Regions from separate parts of the Diaphorobacter sp. JS3051 genome, predicted to be linked through region 2. Evidence: riboswitches for the same ligand, from Rfam matches in the RefSeq annotation. Region 2 holds a riboswitch; the other holds the start of a gene.
The links. Region 2 has a riboswitch for thiamine pyrophosphate ahead of thiC (phosphomethylpyrimidine synthase ThiC). Riboswitches for the same ligand answer to the same signal wherever they lie in the genome.
Positions count from the first base shown of each region.

Region 1: linked by a shared signal. The riboswitch ahead of I3K84_RS02895 (FAD-dependent oxidoreductase) and the one ahead of thiC (phosphomethylpyrimidine synthase ThiC) in region 2 are both predicted to bind thiamine pyrophosphate.

Region 1 is NZ_CP065406.1:600,225-608,115, reverse strand. Features, by position in the region: gene fdxA (ferredoxin FdxA) at 1-194, shown strand, start outside; gene I3K84_RS02910 (NAD(P)/FAD-dependent oxidoreductase) at 220-1,284, shown strand; gene I3K84_RS02905 (SH3 domain-containing protein) at 1,621-2,019, shown strand; gene thiD (bifunctional hydroxymethylpyrimidine kinase/phosphomethylpyrimidine kinase) at 2,086-2,937, opposite strand; TPP riboswitch at 3,047-3,169, shown strand; gene I3K84_RS02895 (FAD-dependent oxidoreductase) at 3,230-4,354, shown strand; gene thiS (sulfur carrier protein ThiS) at 4,351-4,548, shown strand; gene I3K84_RS02885 (thiazole synthase) at 4,563-5,375, shown strand; gene I3K84_RS02880 (thiamine phosphate synthase) at 5,378-6,307, shown strand; gene I3K84_RS02875 (FimV family protein) at 6,338-7,891, opposite strand, start outside.
Region 2 is NZ_CP065409.1:54,459-62,349, forward strand. Features, by position in the region: gene tnpB (IS66 family insertion sequence element accessory protein TnpB) at 1-165, opposite strand, end outside; gene I3K84_RS21950 (hypothetical protein) at 162-560, opposite strand; partial or broken gene I3K84_RS22620 (hypothetical protein) at 643-834, shown strand; gene I3K84_RS21955 (cache domain-containing protein) at 951-1,913, opposite strand; gene lpxC (UDP-3-O-acyl-N-acetylglucosamine deacetylase) at 2,134-3,057, shown strand; gene I3K84_RS21965 (hypothetical protein) at 3,076-3,252, shown strand; TPP riboswitch at 3,286-3,396, shown strand; gene thiC (phosphomethylpyrimidine synthase ThiC) at 3,498-5,342, shown strand; gene I3K84_RS21975 (hypothetical protein) at 5,394-5,561, opposite strand; partial or broken gene I3K84_RS21980 (Tn3-like element IS1071 family transposase) at 5,725-7,891, shown strand, end outside.

The DNA.
Region 1 (7,891 bases), on a different replicon from region 2:
CCGTGTGCATCCCTGAATGCCCGGCCAACGCCATCTTTGCCGAGGAAGACCTGCCCAGCGACCAGCTGGCCTTCATCAAGATCAACGCCGAGCTGACGCCCAAGTTCAAGAGCATCACCAAGCGCAAGGCAGCGCTGCCCGACGCTGACGACTGGAACGGCAAGCCCGGCAAGCTGGACCAGCTGGAGCGCTGACTCCCGCGCTCCCGCCACGCCCCGCATGCACCCATCCCCCAGCAGCCCGACGCCCCAGGCCGCGGACGCCGTGGTGATCGGCGCCGGGCCGGTGGGGCTGTTCCAGGTCTTCCAGCTCGGGCTGCAGGGCATCGCGGCGCACCTGGTTGATGCGCTGCCCCTTGTGGGTGGCCAGTGCGCCGAGCTGTATCCCGACAAACCCATCTACGACATTCCCGGCATCCCGGTGTGCACGGGCCTGGGGCTCGTGGAACTGCTGCAGCGGCAGATCGCCCCTTTCGCCCCCACGCTGCACCTGGGCCAGCAGGTCCACGCGCTGGCCGCGCAGGCCGACGGACGTATTCTGCTCACCACCACCGCCGGCACCGCGCTGCTGGCGCGCAGCATCTTCATTGCCGCGGGCGTGGGCGCCTTCGTGCCGCGCGCCATCAAGGCCGAGGGGGTGGAGGCGCTGGCCCCCGGCCAGTTGCTCTACCACCCTGACGCCGCCACGGCCACCCGTGCCGCGACCGGCAAGCGCGTGGTGGTACATGGCGGCGACGAGGCGGCCGTGCAGGCGGCGCTGGACTGCGTGGACGCTGCCGCGCAGGTGCTGCTGCTGCACCGGCGCGATGCCTTCCAGGCCGCGCCCGCGCTGCTGGCGCAACTGCAGGCACTGCGCGAGGCGGGCCGCATCCAGGTCGTGATCGGCCAGATCACGGGCGTGGAGACCGCGCCCGACGGCACCCTGCAGGCGCTGGCCCTGCTGGACCCGCAAGGCGAGCCACAGCGCCAGCCGCTGGACCTGTTGCTGGCCTACCTGGGCATCTCTCCCCGCCTGGGGCCCATTGCCGACTGGGGCCTGGCGATGGACCGCAAGCAGCTGACCGTGGACACGGCCACTTTCGCCACCAGCGTCCCCGGCATCTACGCCGTCGGCGACATCACCACCTACCCCGGCAAGCGCAAGCTGATCCTGTGCGGCTTCCACGAAGCCACCCTCGCCGCCTTCGCCGAGGCTGAACGGCAGGCGGGCCACAAGCTGCCCCTGGAATACACCACCAGCAGCGAACGGCTGCAGGCCCGGCTGGGGGTCGCCCCGGCCCGCTGACCTGCGGCGACGGCGCGGCGCGCCCTGCGGCATGCGCGGGGCGCTATTGAAGCAGGAGCTTGCAGCGCGCGTTCTGCCTTGTTTCCAAATAGAAAACTGTCTCAGAATGGCTTGTATAGTGCGCTGGCAGCTATATTTTTCATAGCAATTGACGTTTCGGCCATCGGTTCGCGCCTGAAACGGCCGGAACTTCGCACGCGGGCGGCCCTCCACCTGGGGGTTGTCATCCCTCAGTTCCAACTCCAAGGAGATCACCCCGTGCCCTTCGCACTGCCCCTGCCGCATCGCATCCTGTCCAAAGCCCTGGCCGCCGCCACGCTGGCCCTGCCCCTGCTCATGCCCGCCGGCGTGCAGGCGCGCGATTTCGTCAGCATCAAGGGCAATGCGGTCAACGTACGCGAGAAGCCCAGCACCCGCTCGGCGACGCTGTGGGAGCTGGGCCGGGGCTATCCGCTGCAGGTGCAGCAGCGCAAGGGCCGGTGGCTCCAAGTGCGGGACTTCGAGGAGCCGCTCGGCTGGGTGTACGCGCCGCTGACCAGCAAGACGCCGCACCGCGTGGTGACGGCACGCGTCGCCAACCTGCGCGCCGGCCCCGGCCAGCAGCACAAGACCGTGGGCAAGCTGCAGCAGCATGAGGTGGTGCGCAGCCTGGGCCAGTCGGGCAGCTGGGCCCGGGTGCAGCGCGAAGACGGGCAAAAGGGCTGGGTGGCCCGGCGCCTGACCTGGGGCTGGTGATATTTCGGGTGCCGCGGCGGTGTGGGCCTGTGCGCGCGCGGTGCCCGGCGCTCCCTCAGCCGCCCGTTACTCGATCACACGCTGCGCCACCGGCGCATAGCCATGGTTGAGCGGCCCGTGGCCGTGGCCGGTGCGCACATCGGCCCCCGCAGCGATCGCGCCCAGAATGTACTGGCGGGCCAACCGCACCGCCTGCGCCAGCGGCTGGCCCAATGCGAGGTGCGCAGCGATCGCCGACGACAAGGTGCAGCCTGTGCCGTGGCCGTTGTGCGTGACGATGCGCGCAGCTTCCAGGCGGTGGCGCTCGTCGCCAGGCAGGGCCAGCACATCCACCACCCGGTCGCCCGGCAGATGCCCGCCCTTGAGCAGCACCGCGCGCGCGCCCAGCGCCAGCAAGTCGGTGGCGGCCGCGTCCAGCGCGCTTTCGTCGGCAATGGCGCGGCCCAGCAGCCAGCCGGCCTCGTCCAGGTTGGGGGTGACCACGGCGGCCAGCGGGAACAGCGCGCGCACCAGCGTGCCCACGGTCTCCTCGGCAATCAGCCGGTCGCCGCTGGTGGCGACCATCACCGGGTCCAGCACCACGTTGGGCAAGCCATGGCGAAGAATCGCGTCGGCCACCACCTGCACCACCTCGGGCGAATGCAGCATGCCGATCTTCACCGCATCCACGCCGATGTCCTCGACCACGGCGTCGATCTGTGCGCGCAGCATCTCGGGCGGAATGCCGTGGATGCCCGTCACGCCGCGCGTGTTCTGCGCGGTGATGGCGGTGATCGCGGTCATGCCGTAGCAGCCCAGGGCGCTGAAGGTCTTCAGGTCGGCCTGTATGCCCGCGCCGCCGCCGCTGTCGGAGCCCGCGATGGTCAACACGCGCGCATAGCGCCGGCCACCGCCGGGCGTCTGTGTCTCTTGGTTCATGGCAAAAATTATCGGCCAAGCCGCAGCGCATTCAACGCAGCCGCGGCAACGCCAGAGCCTGCGCCACGTCAACAACAGGGGCACCACCCCTGTGCTGTAATGCCGGCCACGGACGAAACAGGGGTGTCCCCGCCGCACTAAGAACGTGTTGACGAAAGCGGCAGGCGACTGAGAAATACCCTAAGCACCCGATCCAGGTCATGCTGGCGTGGGGAGTTTCAACAGCATCGGCGCGCCGCGCGCTCCCGTTTTGTCCTTTGGTTGTTTGGCCTGGCCTTTCATCACGGACACGATGCACACTTTCCCCACCCTTCGCTCCTCCTCCCGCGTCACCATCCTGGGCGCGGGCCTCATGGGCCGCCTGCTGGCCGTCGAACTCGCCCGCCAGGGCCACGCCGTTGAGGTGCACGAGGCCGGCACCCGTGTCGCCGAAGGCGCCGCAGCCTACGTGGCCGCCGCCATGGTGGCCCCCCTGGCCGAATCCATCGTGGCCGAGCCCGGCGTGGTGCGCATGGGCGTGCACTCGCTGGCGCGCTGGCCCGAGCTGCTGGCACCGCTGGCCGCTCCGGTGTACTTCCAACATGACGGCACGCTGATCCTGTGGCACCGCCAGGACGCGCCCGAAGCCGCGCGCATGCGCCTGAAGTTCGAGCAGACGCAAGGCCTGGTGCCCGGGCTGCCGCGCATGCAGGCGCTGGACAGCGCCGGCGTGGCCGCCCTGGAACCCACGGCCGCACAGCGCTTCCACCAGGGCCTGTACCTGCCCGGCGAGGGCCAGTTGGACAACCGCCAGGCCCTGGCCGCGCTGGCCGCCACCATGGACCAGTTGGGCGTGGTCACGCATTGGGGCAGCGCGCGCCAGCCGGCCGACTTCACTCCCGGCCAGGCCGGCCAGCCCGACTGGGTGCTGGACTGCCGGGGCCTGGGCGCGCGTGCGCAATGGCCGCAACTGCGCGGGCTGCGCGGCGAGGTGGTACGCCTGCACGCGCCCGACGTGACGCTGCAGCGCCCCACGCGCATCGTGCATCCCCGCTACCCGATCTACATCGCACCGAAGGAGAACCACCTGTTCGTCATCGGCGCCACCGAGATCGAATCCGACGACATGTCGCCCGCCAGCGTGCGCTCCACGCTGGAGCTGCTGAGCGCCGCCTACGCCGTACACCCGGGCTTTGCCGAGGCGCGTATCCTGGAGATCTCCACCCACTGCCGCCCCACCCTGCCCGACAACCTGCCCGCCGTGCGCGTAGTGCAGGATCGCGTGCTGGAGGTCAACGGTTTGTACCGCCACGGCTTCATGATCGCGCCGGCCATGCTCGATGTGGTCATGCAGGTGCTGAACACGGGACAATCCGAGCTCGCCCCTGAATTCGACCTCTCGCTGCAGCTCGACCGCGAAGCTGCGCTGCACACATGAACGTATTCATCAACCAAAACGCCGTGCAACTGCCCGATGGCGCCACCGTCGCCGACGCCGTGGCCCACCTGGCACCCCAGCCCCCGTTTGCCGTGGCCGTGAACCTGCAGTTCGTGCCCAGTGCCCGCTATGCCGCGCACGCCCTGCAGTCCGGCGACCAGATCGAAATCATTGCGCCGGTCACCGGCGGTTGAGCCTTTTTTCACCCATGAACAGTCCTACCTCTTCCCCCGACACGCTGGTGCTCTACGGCCAGGCGTTCCAGAGCCGCCTGCTGCTGGGCACCGCACGCTACCCGTCTCCCGCCGTGCTGGAGGCCGCCGTGCAGCGCGCGCGGCCCGCGATGCTCACCGCATCGCTGCGCCGCCAGGGCAGCAACCCGGCCGAATCCGGCAGCAGCTTCTGGGAACTGCTCAAGCGCCTGCAGGTGCCAGTGCTACCCAACACCGCCGGCTGCCATAGCCTGCAGGAAGCCATCACCACCGCCCATATGGCGCGTGAAGTCTTCGACACCCCCTGGATCAAGCTGGAACTGATCGGCGACGACTATACGCTGCAGCCCGATACGCTGAACCTGGTGCAGGCAGCCGAGCAACTGGTCCGCGAAGGCTTCTACGTGCTGCCCTACTGCACTGAAGACCTGGTGCTGTGCCAGCGCCTGGTGGACGTGGGCTGCCAGGCCGTCATGCCGTGGGCGGCGCCCATCGGCACGGGCCGCGGCCCGGTGAACCCCTATGGCCTGCAGCTGCTGCGCGAGCGCCTGGACGTGCCGCTGCTCGTGGACGCCGGCCTCGGCCTGCCGTCCCACGCCTGCCAGGTGATGGAATGGGGTTACGACGGCGTACTGCTCAACACGGCCGTGGCCCTGGCGACCGACCCCGTGCAAATGGCCGGTGCCTTTGCCGATGCCGTGGCCGCAGGCCGCGCCGCCCGCATGGCCGGCGCGATGACACCGCAGGAGGCGGCGCAACCCAGCACGCCCGTGCTGGGCACGCCGTTCTGGCACCACGCGCAGGACTGAGCATGCCGCAAGCCGCCGCGCCATTGCCTTCTGCAGCCGCCATGGAGCAAGCCATCCGCCAGCACCATGCGTCGGCGTTTGCGGACTTCCCGCCGCAGCCGATGCCGGCGACAACCGTGGAAGGCCCCGTGTACCGCGCAGCCCTTGCGGCCTGCAGCGCCCTGGGTTTCATCGCCCATGACGCAGACTGCCTGGCCCGCGCCTGGGCTGCGCAGACGCGGCGCACCGGCCGCTTCGACCCGGCGCAGTGGCCCGACGAGCCCGCAGACTTCGGACTGCAGCCGCGCCCCCATGCGCACCCCTTTGCAGCCTGCCCACAGAACCTGGGTCTCTACGCCGTATTGCCCGATGCCCAATGGGTGGGCCGCATGGCGCAGGCCGGCGTGCCGACGGTGCAGCTGCGCTTCAAAAGTGACGACCCTGCGGCCATCACGCGCGAGGTACGCGCCGCAGTGCAGGCCGTGCAAGGCACCGCTTCGCTGCTGTTCATCAACGACCATTGGCGCCAGGCCATCGCGGCCGGAGCTTATGGCGTGCACCTGGGCCAGGAGGATCTGGATGCGCTGAGCCCCGAAGAGCTGCGCACGCTGCGCGAGTCCGGGGTGCGCCTGGGCGTGAGCACGCATGGCTACGCCGAGATGGTGCGCGCCGACGCGGCCAGCCCCAGCTACATCGCCATGGGCGCGGTGTTCCCCACCACGCTCAAAAAAATGGCCACAGTGCCCCAGGGCGTGGCGCGGCTGGCGGGCTATGCCCGGCTGATGCGCGGCTATCCGCTGGTTGCCATCGGCGGCATTGGCCTGGCCCAGTTCCCGCAAGTGCTGGCCACCGGAGTGGGGTCGATTGCCGTGGTGCGCGCCGTGGTGGCGGCCGATCAGCCGGAAGCCGCTGCGGCGCAGCTCATGCGGGCCATGGACGCCGGCAGGCGATAGCCCCGTCCGCGCACGGGGGGCGTTCGCGCTTCAGAAGCGGTTCTTTTGCGACTGCTCCAGTTCGAAGCGCAACTCCAGCTTGTCGTTTTCCATGCCAAAACCCACGGCCTGCCCTTGCGCGGGCGCCGGGGTGACGGGCACGGGCGGCAGATCGCTGAGGGTGATGTGAGGCGGCCCGGACACGTCCACGTCCACCGCGGCGGCGCAAGTGGATGCTGGCGAGCCGTCATCCACCGGCAGCAGCGCCAGGCCGGCCGCCATCGAGTCCAGCGACCGGCCCGTCCCATCCTGCGCGCCCATCGGGTGGAGCGCTGGCGTTGCACGCGGGGTGGTGCGCGCGCGGGGCGGCGGCGCACCGCGCAAATGTGCGGGCGTGGTCTGGGCGATGGACAGCAGCAGCAGCAGATCGTCCAGCGCCGCCAGGTCGAAGGGCCCCTCGCCCTGCGTCTGTCCCCGGTGAAATAAGAGGCCCTCCAGCACGGCCAGCACCTCGGGCGAGGACCATGCCGCCTCGACCCGTGCCAGCGCCTCGGGATGCTCTTCCAGGCTCCGGCCCAGTTGCTGGAACTGCGCAAATGGAGGCACGCGTACGTTGAACCGCTCCTCGACCTGCGCGCGCAGGCCGTCGAAGCTGTCGGTTCGCCCCAGTTGGTGGTACAGCCGCAGCAGTTCGAGATGCGCCAGCGGCGAGTCTTCGCCATGCTGCGCGATGTATTGGCGCAGCACATGGATGGCCTGCTCGTGCTCGCCCACCGAGGTGAAAAATTCGGCCTGCTGTTGCAGATCGAACAGCGACTCGGGCTGCACACCGGACTGGGCCCTTGCCTGCAAGGGCTCCACAGCCGGCGCCGCCACCGCGGGGCCTGGAGCCGCCGCGGGTGCACTCACTGGCGCGGCGGTAGGCTTGAGCGGAGGCGGCCCACTGTCCGGCCCTTGCGGCGGTCGCGCTGTCGGCTGCCAGACATCGCGCGCATCCGGCTCCACCTGCAGCCGGAGCTTGCCGTCAGGGCCTTCCGCGGCCACGGCCCCGTCCCGCAGGCCACCGCTGAGTGCCACCGAGTCACGCCATGCCTGCAGCGCCTCGCGCCGCGTGCGGCGCAGCAGCCAGGCAATGCAGGCCAGCGCCAGCACCAGCAGCCCCGCGAGCATGTACACCACGGTCGCGGGGAACCCCTGCGACTCCACCTGCGCCAGGCGCTCGCGCAGCTCAGCCGCCGTTGCGCGCTCGCGCTCCACCAGCTGGCCCTGCGCGGCCGCATCAGCCTCGAGCCTCTTGAGCCGCTCTTCAAACCGCTGTGTTTGGGCCGTCGAAATGTCCAGCGCCTGCCACCACGCGGCCGACTCCGCACGCAAGGCCTCGCTGGGGCGCGGCGACATCTGGGGCGGCTCGCGCGTGAGCTGCAGCGCGGACGCATTGTCAGGACCCAAATCCAGGGGTTCCATTACCAGGCGGGAGGGAGCCGCCGCAGCCGCGGGCGGCGAGGCTTTGGCGCTGGTGCGCAGCGTCGTGGCGGTCTTAGCTGCCCGCGATGGGCGTGCCGCCCGCTCGGCCGGGGCATGCGTGGACGCCGCGGGAACACGCGG
Region 2 (7,891 bases):
CAGCTTGGCCTTGTCGCGCCGGCGCGCGATGAACACGAACACGTGTCCCGACAACGGGTTCAAGCCCATGCTCATCGCGACGATCTGGCCGAGCGCATCGATCGACTTGCGCATGTCCACGGCTTCGGCGTAGACGTAGGCGCGGATCGCCGAGGACAGGATCACGCCAGTCGCTCCAGCACCCGGGCAAGCACACGCTCGGCGCTCGCACCCGCCAGACGCAGCGTGATGCCCCCGCACAGAGCGATCTCCACGTCGCTTGCAATCGACGGCACGCTTTGCGAGCCGATCGCGATGAAGGAGGCGGAGCCCTTCGCGGCCTCGGCCGCGGCCGGCATGGTGCCGATGGAGCGGCGATGCTTGGCCAGGCGATAGCGGTAGGTGGACAGAGCCAGGGCGTTGTCGTGGCAATACTGCCGCACGCTCATGCCTTGACTGAGACGGCGATCCTCGTGTGCGAGCCAGAAGGCGTCGTCGCGCTCGGCGCCGTCGCGAACCTGGCCGGATTCGACAGCGTCGCCGCGGGGCGAGTCACCAGCTGCCGGAAGATCTTGCTGCATCGTCGTTCTCCTGTTGGATGGAAGGCTCGACGATGCCTGGTGGCTACGAGTTCAGCAAGAACGGGGAAGAGCGGACAGATACCAGATGCAGGCGGTCCTGGATCGCTGGTCGAACCGCCGCCAGGTCATTCCACCGGAACTGATCGGGAAGATTGCGCCCACCAGGCTGGAGAGCATCAACTTGCGGGGTGTGTTTCGCTTCCCGGTTGACCGCTATGCTGACCAAATCCTGCCTTCGCGGCCAAATGCATCGATAACTGGCACCAATGGATGAAACCGACCACGGTTTGACGCCACGAATCGCAGATTTGAAAGTGAACAGGAAAGTCAATGAAATCAACGATCTACCAACACCACCTCCGCGCCAGTGCTAGCTTTTCGTACCGTCACTTATTGCACTGAAAACGAGGAGACCCCTTCCATGCTGCTGGCCGTGGCCTGCAGGTTGCTGGCCGTGTCCTCGGTGCGATGGGCCAGGTCGTTGTTGCCCTGCGCGATCTCGCTGGCCGCGGTGGCAATGCTGTCTGAGGCGCTGCGCACCTCAACCACGAGGCGGCGCAGCGAGGCCACCATCTGCGACAGCCCATCCATCAGCGATCCTGCGGGCGCGGGAGGGATGGCGGTGTCCAGATGGCCCTGCGCGACTTCCGACATGACGCTCATGGCGTGGGCAGGTTCGCCGCCGATCTGGCGCACCACCGAGCGGAACACCGCAAAACCGACCACTCCCACGGCAAGGGTGACGAGCGCGACCACAAGCAGGTCGGTCAGCAGCGCCTGGCGCACTGCGGCATTGATATCGTCGGTGTACAGGCCGGAGCCCACCATCCAGTTCCATCCATCGATGCGCACGGCGTACTGCAGCTTGGGTGCGAGCGTCTGCTCGCCAGGGCGCATGAACCTGGCAGAGACATACGCCTTGCCATCCTTGCTGCGCTGCAGTGCGTCCGTGATCTGTTTGAGCAGGTCGTTGCCATCGCCGTCCTTGAGCTTGCCGGCCATGTCCTGGCCTTCCCACTCGGGCTTGATGGGGTGCATCACGCCGCGGCTGTCCATGGTCCAGATGTAGAAATACTCGGTCTTGCCTTCCGCACCGCCGTAGCGCGACAGGCGCAGGGATTCCTTGGCGGCCTTCTGCGCGTCCTCTACGCTCATCGCGCCCTTGTCGGCCGCTTCCTTGTAAGCGGCGACGATGCTGTGCGCCGTCTGCACGGCGGTGGTCAGGGTTTCCTTGCGGGCGTCGATGATGAGCTTGCGCTCCTGCAGCAACGACAGGGTCGACATCACGATCAGCGCGAGCAGCGCCGTTCCCAGCATGGCAAGAATCTTCATCTTGAGGCTGAGCTTGGTCATGGGGGGCTTTCTCCGAAATTCGCCAAAATGGCGAGTTTTGTAAACATTTATTAACATAATTACCGCATTTGTTCCAATTTTGTTCGGCGACGCGCTCGTTGTCCGTATGTCAGCGCTTCTGCAGATCGACGCGCAGCGCAGGCGGCAGAACGTTTCGCTGCTATCAACGTCATAGAAAAGGGGTACAGCCGGCCCGTGTCTGGCGGCCTAGAATCGGCGGATGCTTCAGCAACGCACCATCAAGACCCTGACCCGCGCCGTGGGCGTAGGCCTGCACAGCGGCCAGCGGGTCGAGTTGACGTTGCGCCCGGCACAGCCGGACACGGGGATCGTGTTCCGCCGCGTGGATCTGCCGGAGCCGGTGGACATTCCCATTACCGCCACGGCCGTCGTGGATACGCGCATGGCCTCGACCATTGGCGCCGGCGGTGCGAAGGTGCATACCGTGGAGCACCTCATGTCGGCCTGCGCAGGGCTGGGGCTGGACAACATCTACATCGACATCACGGCGGAGGAGGTGCCGATCCTCGACGGATCGTCCGCTTCCTTCGTGTTCCTGCTGCAAAGCGCGGGGGTGGAGTTGCAGAACGCGCCCAAGCGCTTCATACGGGTCAAGCGCCCCGTGGAAGTGCGTGAAGGCACGGGCCAGCAGCTCAAGTGGGCGCGGCTGGAGCCCTACCATGGCTTCAAGCTGCGCTTCGACATCGACTTCGCCCACCCCGCCGTGGACTCCACCGGGCAGAGCGCGGAGTTCGATCTGGGCGAAGGCAACTACGCGCGCGACATTGCGCGCGCCCGCACCTTCGGCTTCACGAAGGACGTGGAGATGCTGCGCTCCAGCGGCCTGGCGCTGGGTGGCGGGCTGGACAACGCCATCGTCATGGACGACTACAAGGTGCTCAACGCCGATGGTCTGCGCTACGACGCCGAGTTCGCCCGCCACAAGATCCTCGATGCCATGGGTGACCTGTACCTCGTTGGCAAGCCGCTGCTGGCGGCCTATAGCGCCTTCCGCTCGGGCCACGCCATGAACAACCTGCTGTTGCGCGAACTGCTGGCCCACGAGGATGCGTGGGAGATCGTGACCTTCGAGAATGAGCGCCAGGCGCCCGCAGGTTTCACACAGCCGGTGCGTGCCTGGTAATGGACGGGGGACGCGTGCATGTTGATCTTCCGATGGGCTGTCCTTCTGCTGCTGCTGGCTGCCGGCGTGTCGTTTGCCTTTTTTGCCGCTACGGGACAGCAGCGCTACAAGCGTTTTGGACTGGTCATCGTCAAATGGACCGTGATCGCGGCGTCCATGTTCTTCCTGGTGCTGATCCTCGAGCGTCTGCTGTAAGGCACCTTGCTGGCGGTCAAGTCGCCTATACTCGGCCCCGCTCCGGGGTGCACGTAACGGCGTGCTGAGATGGCGGACCATGACCGCCGGAACCGCGAACTTGATCTGGTTCATGCCAGCGTAAGAAGAGCTGCAGTCGGATAGGGGGAAACGGGTACACCCGCAAGAAGGGTCGCGCTCCGTCCGTCCATCCGATCGATAGCGGAGCAATTCCATCCATCCCGCCGATGAAGGAGCTGCCCGCCATGAATGCCCCCGACAAGTTCGCCAGCCTGCTTGCGCTCACGCGCGAACCCTTTCCCGCTTCCACCAAGTCCTACCTCGCCGGCAGCCAGCCCGGGCTGCGCGTGCCGGTGCGCGACATTCAGCTCACCAACGGCGAAGTGGTGAGCGTGTACGACACGTCCGGCCCCTATACCGATCCTGCCGTGCAGATCGACGTGCGCAAGGGCCTGGCGAGCGTGCGGGGCAAATGGATTGCCGCGCGCGGCGACACCGAGGGCTATGAGGGTCGCGTGCGCAAGGCGCTGGACGACGGCCAGAAGGCCGAGGATGGCGACCGCCTGGCCCAGCTGCGCGCCGAGGCTGCGGCGCTGCAGCGCCAGCCGCTGCGCGCCAGCAGCGGCGCCAACGTCACGCAGATGCACTACGCGAAGAAGGGCATCGTCACTCCCGAGATGGAATACGTGGCCTTGCGCGAGAACGGTCGCCGTGAGTGGATGCAGCAATACATGCAGGACACCGCGCGCGAGCAGCGCCTGGCCGGCAACCCACTGGGTGCGAGCATCCCGAAAATCATCACGCCCGAGTTCGTGCGCGATGAGGTCGCCCGTGGCCGCGCCATCATTCCCGCCAACATCAACCACCCCGAAGTGGAGCCCATGGCCATCGGGCGCAACTTCAAGGTGAAGATCAACGCCAACATCGGCAACTCGGCCGTCACGTCGAGCATCGAGGAAGAGGTGGAGAAGCTCGTCTGGGCCATCCGCTGGGGCGCCGACAACGTGATGGACCTGTCCACCGGCAAGAACATCCACACCACGCGCGACTGGATCGTGCGCAACTCGCCGGTGCCCATCGGCACGGTGCCTATCTACCAGGCGCTGGAAAAGGTCGGTGGCATTGCCGAGGACCTGACCTGGGAGATCTTCCGCGACACGCTGATCGAGCAGGCCGAGCAGGGCGTGGACTATTTCACCATCCACGCGGGCGTGCGCCTGGCCTACATCCAGCTCACCGCCGCGCGCCGCACGGGCATCGTGTCCCGTGGCGGCTCCATCATGGCCAAGTGGTGCATGGCGCACCACAAGGAGAGCTTCCTCTACACGCACTTCGAGGACATTTGCGACATCATGAAGGCGTACGATGTGTCGTTCAGCCTGGGTGATGGCCTGCGCCCCGGCTGCGCCTCGGACGCCAACGACGAAGCCCAGTTTGCCGAGCTGCACACGCTGGGCGAGCTGACGCAGATTGCCTGGAAGCACGACGTGCAGACCATGATCGAAGGCCCCGGCCACGTGCCCATGCACATGATCCAGGCCAACATGACGGAGCAGCTCAAGACCTGCCACGAGGCGCCGTTCTACACCCTGGGCCCGCTGACCATCGACATCGCCCCCGGCTACGACCACATCGCCAGCGCCATCGGTGCCGCCATGATCGGCTGGATGGGCACGGCCATGCTGTGCTACGTGACGCCCAAGGAGCACCTGGGCCTGCCCGACCGTGACGACGTGAAGCAGGGCATCATTGCCTACAAGATCGCGGCCCACGCGGCAGACGTCGCCAAGGGGCATCCGGGTGCCCGTGCGCGCGACGACGCGCTGAGCCAGGCGCGGTTCGACTTCCGCTGGCAGGACCAGTTCAACCTGGGCCTGGACCCCGATACGGCCAAGGAATACCACGACGAGACCCTGCCCAAGGACAGCGCCAAGGTGGCGCACTTCTGCTCCATGTGCGGGCCGAAGTTCTGCTCGATGAAGATCACGCAGGAAGTGCGCGAATTCGCCCAACAGGGCCTGCAGTCCAAGGCCGAGGAGTTCAACCGCACGGGCGGCGAGCTCTACGTGCCCATCCACCGCGCCGACTGACCCACGCAAAGCCGCCGGCCTGTCATGCCCGGCCGGCTCCAAGTGACCGTATCAGGCCGCGGCCAGCAGCCGGGTGGGCATGGGCGACGGCAGTGCGTGCGCCAGTTCACCCGGCAGGCGGAAGCGGCTGACCTGCGCCGCCAGCTCATGGGCCTGGCCGCGCAAATTCTCGGTGGCGGCCGCGGACTCTTCCACCAGGGCCGCGTTCTGCTGGGTCATCTGGTCCAGCCGCGACAGGGGGTCTCCTCGTTTTCAGTGCAATAAGTGACGGTACGCAAAGCTAGCACTGGCGCGGGGGTGGTCTGGGTAGACCGTTGATTTCATTGACTTTCCTGTTCGCTTTGTAAACGGGTATGGTGGCCTCCCACTTTTGAGGTTCACGATGCAGGGTTGGCACACAACGTTTTTGGGGATGCGTGGGCTCCCCCGCGATATCAGCGACTTCGAGATGAAGGCATTTTTCACCTTCGATGGTGCCGAGCGCGACGCAATCAATGCACGCCGAGGTGATTCCCACAAGCTTGGTCTGGCGCTCCATATTGGTTTCCTGCGCATGAGTGGGCGTTTGCTCGGTGCCTTTCGGGTAATTCCAGTAGCCTTGTGGCGCCACCTTGGCAACGAGCTTGGCATTGCAGCACCAGAAGTCGCCTCGCTGAGAGCCATGTATGAACGCGGGCGCACGCTATTCGATCACCAACAAGTAGCCTGCACGGTCCTTGGATTCCAGTGGATGAGCGAGCACCAGCGCCGCTCACTGGTACGTGAACTGCGCGACGAAGTGGCGCGCTGCGCCGACCGCGATCAGCTACTCGTGCGGGCGCGTCAATGGCTGTACAAGAACAAGCTGGTGATCGTGCACGAGCGGGCAATTCGGACACTGATTGCGGCGGCACTTGCCCAGCTTGAAGTTGAAACAGGCACCGCCATCGCCGCCAGCGTTGATCCAGCAACACTTGATCGCTGGCGAGCCTCAGTTTCAGAGCTGCGCCCAGATGGACAAACCCAGCAGAGTTGGCTATGGGCTGCACCGGCGAAACACTCAACCCGCCAAATCAGCGAGGTACTGGAGCGCATCGACCTGCTTTACACGCTGGACGTTCATAAGCACCTGGCAGACATCCCCGATCTCATCTTGCGCCGCTACGCGCGCCGACTTGTCTCCAGGCCGCCCTCAGCCGGAGCCAAGATCAAAGAGCCAGCGCGCACCGTGGAGGTCGCATGCTTTCTTCGGTATTGCCTGTTCACCACCACAGACCAGTTGATCCTTATGGTGCAGCGCCGGATCGCCGATCTGTGGCGTCAGGCTGCCGCCGATGTCCCCGCTACCGTCAATTGGGCCGCAATGTACAAAACGCTGCTCGGCGAACTTGTTGCCTTGAGCGCGCAAGGTGCGGTGCCAGATGCTGAGTTGCGTGCCCGTCTTGAAGCCTTGATCACCGAAACCCAGAAACGCAAACCACCGAGCAGGGCCTCCCTGGTCCGCGAGGGATTGATTGATGGAATTCGCCCCGTGCGGTCGTTGCTCGTCGCCATTGCAAAGCTGCCCTGGCAGGCCACCGGCGAGCATCCTGCCATCGAGTACCTTGCCAAGCTGCAAGCTTTATATCTCAAAGGATCCAGAAAGCTGCCAGTTGAAGTGGTGGCACCAAGTCTGGGAATGATCTGGCAGGTTTCGATCTCCAGCCCAGACCGGGAACGGGCGTTTCAGGCGTTGGAGGTGGCCACCCTGTTTGCCCTGCGCCGCGCGGTGCGCAATGGCTCGGTCTGGATTGAGCACAGCCTGAGCTTTCGGGGTCGTGCGCGCTTGTTCTTCACGGACGAGCGTTGGCAGGCAGAGTCCAAGAAACACTATGCCCGTCTATCGTTACCCAGCAAGGCTGCCACTTTCTTGAAGCCTTTGCTGGCCAGAGTAACTGCCGGTGTCGATGCGGTGGCCGCTGCAGCCCGCAGTGGCGTACTGCGCGTGGATGATGAACTCCATTTGTCGCCATTGCCCGCAGAGGACGAAGACCCAGAAGTGACCAAGCTGCGCGCGGCTTTGGATCACCGCATCGGTGAGGTTCAATTGCCGGAAGTGATTCTGGCCGTTGACGCCCAGGTGCGCTTTAGCTGGATCATGCTCGGACGTGAGCCGCGCTCTACCGACGAGCTGCTGATGGTCTATGCCGGCATCATGGCCCACGGCACCAGTCTGACTGCGGTCGAATGCGCGCGCATGATTCCGCAATTGTCTGCCACCAGCATTCGCCAGGCCATGCGCTGGGCGCGGGACGAACGGCGTCTGAGCCAGGCCTGCCAGGCTGTGCTGGAATTCATGCAGCGACACCCGATTGCCGCCACCTGGGGGCGGTCCGATTTGGCATCTTCTGACATGATGAGCATGGAGACCACCAAACGGGTGTGGCAAGCCCGGCTTGATCCTCGGCGCAACACACCTTCCATTGGAATCTACTCCCATGTAAAAGACCGGTGGGGCATCTTCCATGCGCAGCCCTTTGTGCTCAATGAGCGCCAGGCGGGCGTGGCCATTGAAGGTGTCATCCGCCAAG